2 regions of the Peribacillus sp. NPDC101481 genome follow, and region 1 is predicted to be linked to the other one. Evidence: predicted binding sites of a transcription regulator. Region 1 holds the regulator's gene; the other holds the start of a gene.
What was found. Region 1 encodes NrdR, which represses ribonucleotide reductase genes. Its sites were predicted from a motif close to AACACNATATATNGTGTT; they were not measured.
Positions count from the first base shown of each region.

Region 2: the regulator NrdR is predicted to act here: its motif matches at 857-874, upstream of ACIROD_RS04775 (vitamin B12-dependent ribonucleotide reductase).

Region 1 covers NZ_JBIWNJ010000001.1:1,360,301-1,362,506, forward strand. Annotated here, with positions in the region: gene ACIROD_RS06545 (replication initiation and membrane attachment family protein) at 1-1,181, opposite strand, end outside; gene nrdR (transcriptional regulator NrdR) at 1,240-1,701, opposite strand; gene speD (adenosylmethionine decarboxylase) at 1,972-2,206, opposite strand, start outside.
Region 2 covers NZ_JBIWNJ010000001.1:999,864-1,002,069, reverse strand. Annotated here, with positions in the region: gene ACIROD_RS04780 (lipoate--protein ligase family protein) at 1-636, shown strand, start outside; gene ACIROD_RS04775 (vitamin B12-dependent ribonucleotide reductase) at 1,025-2,206, shown strand, end outside.

The sequences.
Region 1 (2,206 bases):
AGCTCCATCGCCTCGACCACCGTGGAGACCTTCAGTCGTGCCCAATGGCCTGCCAGCTTTTCGACATAGCCCTTCGTGAACTTCATATCCGTTTTGAGCATGACATATTCAATCAAGACATTGACGACACCCGGATTCAGCTTTTGATTGATCATCACGCCCTCAACGACTTTCAAATCACCGCTTGATGGCTCTGCACCGCCAGACAATTGCATCAGCCGCTCCCTTGGGGAAATCGTCTCCAAATGGCGGATTAACTCTTGTTCCTGTGTTTTCGGTTCCTCTTTTTGCGTCCGTTCACGAATCGGCTGCACCCGATTGACAAGGGAAGGCATATCGGCCTGTCGTTCAATTTGATACCAGTCCCTTGCCGCCTTTCTGAGCACTTCCTCATCGATCTCATCATCCAATGAAACGGCATCCATTACTAGTTTTTGCATTTCAAGCGGATCGATGCCATATAAAAAAGCAAGTTTGGCAATCGTATTTTTTATTTTCGGAGTAAATGCCTTTTTCGGTACGATCGAGGATTTTATCCCGGCAAATAAAAGGTCGAAATCAAATAAGTCATCAAACCCCGATGGCTCGACGCCTTCCGTCCGATCGATGTATTGCTGTTCAGGCATCGGCTGCCATTCATTTTTCGCTTCATCCGTTACATATAAAGAGTCCAAATGATCTGATGAGAATACTTCCGCAAAAGATTTAGTCACACCTTCATATTGATCGGTTAAGATATGGTCATCACAAAAGAATCTCTTTAACCGGTTGAATTGCGCTTTACCGATTTTTTTGTATAAGTAAATATTCAGCATTCCATCCGTGAAAAACTGCTGGGGGGAAAGCGGCGGGTTTAACTCATAGATGAATTCCTTCGTTTCATTTTTCGATTTCTTATATACATTCAACAGACCGATTCCCTCAAGTAAAAGCCGGGCTTCGTAAATATCAGCTAACTTAAGGCCGATGGTATTCATTAATTGATAATGTGAGGAGGTTTCCGACCATAGCCTGTTCTCCTCCAACTCACTCCATAACGTCATATATAGGCTAATGCATATAGGTCCAATAAGAGGTTGATATAGTCGGGTAAGTATTTTCCGATCATAGTCATGAAGCAGCCCCGCAGATGAGACCAAATATGAATCAGCTGGGAGCAATTCTTGCCAATGCTTTGACATCTCCATTCAAACCTTTCAAAAGATGTAGTGAAAAAAGAGCCAAAGTGAATCTTCAGCTCTACTTTCTTTCTTTATTTATCAAATCTTTCAATTCATCGATAAAGACATTGATGTCTTTAAATTGTCGATAGACGGATGCGAACCTTACATAGGCAACCTCATCGACTTCTGCCAGCTTGTCCATCACCATCTCGCCGACATTGTCGCTTTTCACTTCCGATATGCCCTGGTTGCGTAGTTCTTTTTCTACATAACTGGTAATTTGCTCTAGTTCTTTCAAGGGAACCGGGCGTTTTTCGCAAGCCCTGATTAAGCCACGCAGGATTTTATCACGACTGAACTCTTCCCGCGTCCCGCCCTTTTTCACTACAATAAGCGGTGTTTCCTCCACCTTTTCAAATGTCGTGAATCGAAAACCACATGCCTCACATTCACGGCGTCGTCGAATCGATTTACTTTCATCGACTGGCCTGGAATCGAGCACTCTTGTTCCGTTATATTGACATGATGGGCATTTCATCATTATCAGCTCCGTATTTTATGTAGGACTCCCCTATCTAAATGTTCCCCAAGGAATTACTTCTCTATCTTAATCTTATATTAAATGGAACGGCCAGTACAAGTAAAAAGTGTAACTTCCGGCAGCAGGCACTTTTTGTTCGGCCGTTGAAGCACCGTTGTCAAAGTCTTTATGCTGCAAGGGCATCCTCCCCTATAAAGGGAAGCAGACTGCCGATTGATTGCATTAAAAAAGAGATGCACCCATGGCATCTCTGTGTATACGTGTTTTTTATAGGGCACTTATATTGGCTTTTTTCATTTGTACAGGACCTAATCCACGTGGTAATTCTATGTTTTCACGTGTTTGCGCATTCAAAGCTTCTGCAATATAATCTGCCGCAATATTCGGATCCAAGTTACCGCATGTATAGACATCAATGCTCGCATAGCCGTGTTCTGGAAAACTGTGAATCGTTAAGTGTGATTCAGAAATGATGACAACCCCGCTGACTCCTTGTGGAGCA
Region 2 (2,206 bases), 360 kb from region 1:
AGGCAGGGCCTTGGTTTTGTACGCAGGCCAACAGGAGGACGAGCGGTACTGCACGAGCATGAATTGACTTATAGCGTAATCGTTCCAGAATCCTATCCGGGAATGCCGACTACCGTTACTGAAGCATATCGTGTCATTTCTGAAGGAATATTAATGGGATTCAGGAATCTGGGATTGGATGCTTATTTTGCCGTGCCTCGAACCGATCAGGAAAAAGCGGCTTTAAAATCGCCCAGGTCTTCGGTTTGCTTTGATGCTCCAAGCTGGTATGAACTGGTCGTTGAGGGCAGGAAGGTCGCTGGCAGCGCTCAAACCAGGCAAAAAGGCGTCATCCTTCAGCACGGATCCATTTTGCTTGAACTTGATGATGATAAGCTTTTTAGCGTATTTAAATTCTCAAATGACAGGGTTAAAGAGAGAATGCAAAAAAACCTAAAAAACAAAGCTGTGGCCATAAATGATATTGCAGGGAGAAAGATTACCATCCCTGAAGCGAAAGAAGCTTTTGAAAAAGGTTTTGCCGAAGGACTTTCGGTCGATTTAGAGCCATACGTCCTCACCGAAAAGCAATTGCTGGAAGTGAAGTCCATTGCAGAAAGCAAATATGAAAGCGATGATTGGAATTTCATGAGATAGAGGAAGCATAATTAGAGTGGATAATAAAAAAGTTTTTTCAGATTTGTTTGACCAAATAACGCATCCCTTGCAGGGATAAGCCCTAAAAGGGATGGGGAAAAAGCAAGGTCCAAATTAATTGAAATCTGATGAAAAATTATTGTAAATCGACATTTTCCTCCCTTTTGCTAACTATATTAATTGATTTATCGTTTGACAAAATTAAAAGTTATTCAAAACAAACACAATATATAGTAGTTGAAATATTTAATGCGACACTATATGTTGATTTTTGAGTTTCGCTATGATAAATTTAGGGTACTTGTTAAGCGAAACGGACATGTAAGGTTACATAAGGATTTTTGCGGCAGCAAGAACGGATCTTGAAACATATAAAGGAGAGGGAATTATGTCGGTTGTAATAAAAGAAGCTTTAAAGGTTGATCTAGAAAGGTTGAATAAGGATATTTCTTTATTTCCCCAGGTTCACCCTGTAACTGCTGATATGAAAATGGCGCATAAGGGAGTGTCCCGTCTAGTCATGCTTGACCGCTATTCTTTTAAGGATACTGAAAAAATCACACTCTCGGCAGGCGATTTCGTCGTGTTGACGATTAAGGAAGATCCGAAATTCCCGGCAAGGGGTCTCGGTTACATCGTTGAAATAGATTGGGAAACCAAAAAAGCGAAGGTTTTGGTGGATGAAGAGTTCCGTGGCGTTCTGGATAACCCGGAAGAAATGGAGACGGGAATTGTAAACCGTCCTTTGGATATTATCGAAAAGCCGCTTGAAATATACTATGAACAAATTGCGAAACGTAATGCAACGGGATTGGCATCAGTGGAAACCACGGAAGAAAAAAGAACGGAATGGTTCAATAAATTCTATGAAGAATTAAAGAACCTTAATTTCGTCCCGGCAGGACGAGTATTATATGGTGCAGGTTCCAATACGGATGTTACTTATTTCAACTGTTATGTAATGCCATTCGTACCGGATTCACGTGAAGGTATTTCAGAACATAGGAAACAAGTGATGGAAATCATGAGCCGCGGCGGCGGAGTGGGAACGAACGGGTCGACACTGCGTCCAAGAAACACTCTGGCAAAAGGCGTAAACGGAAAATCCTCGGGTTCTGTGTCGTGGCTTGACGATATTGCGAAACTGACGCATCTTGTTGAACAGGGCGGTAGCAGACGCGGCGCGCAAATGATCATGCTTGCTGATTGGCATCCTGATATTGCAGAGTTCATCATTTCTAAAATGCAAAACCCAAGGATTCTGCGTTACTTAGTGGAAAATACTAAAGACGAAGCAATCAAGAAATATGCGACGGATAAATTGAAATTCACTCCGCACACGGAACAGGAAACGGCTATGTATCAAGGGATCATCAATTATAAGGAGATTCCTGGCCAAGGTGGATTCAGCGAGAAAATCATTAGGGATGCAGAGGAAAAGCTCCGTACAGGGGGAACATACAGTGTCCATAATTCTGATTTTCTGACTGGAGCCAACATCTCGATTTGCCTGACTAAGGAATTCATGGAAGCGGCGGAACAAGATGCGGAATACGAATTGCGTTTTCCT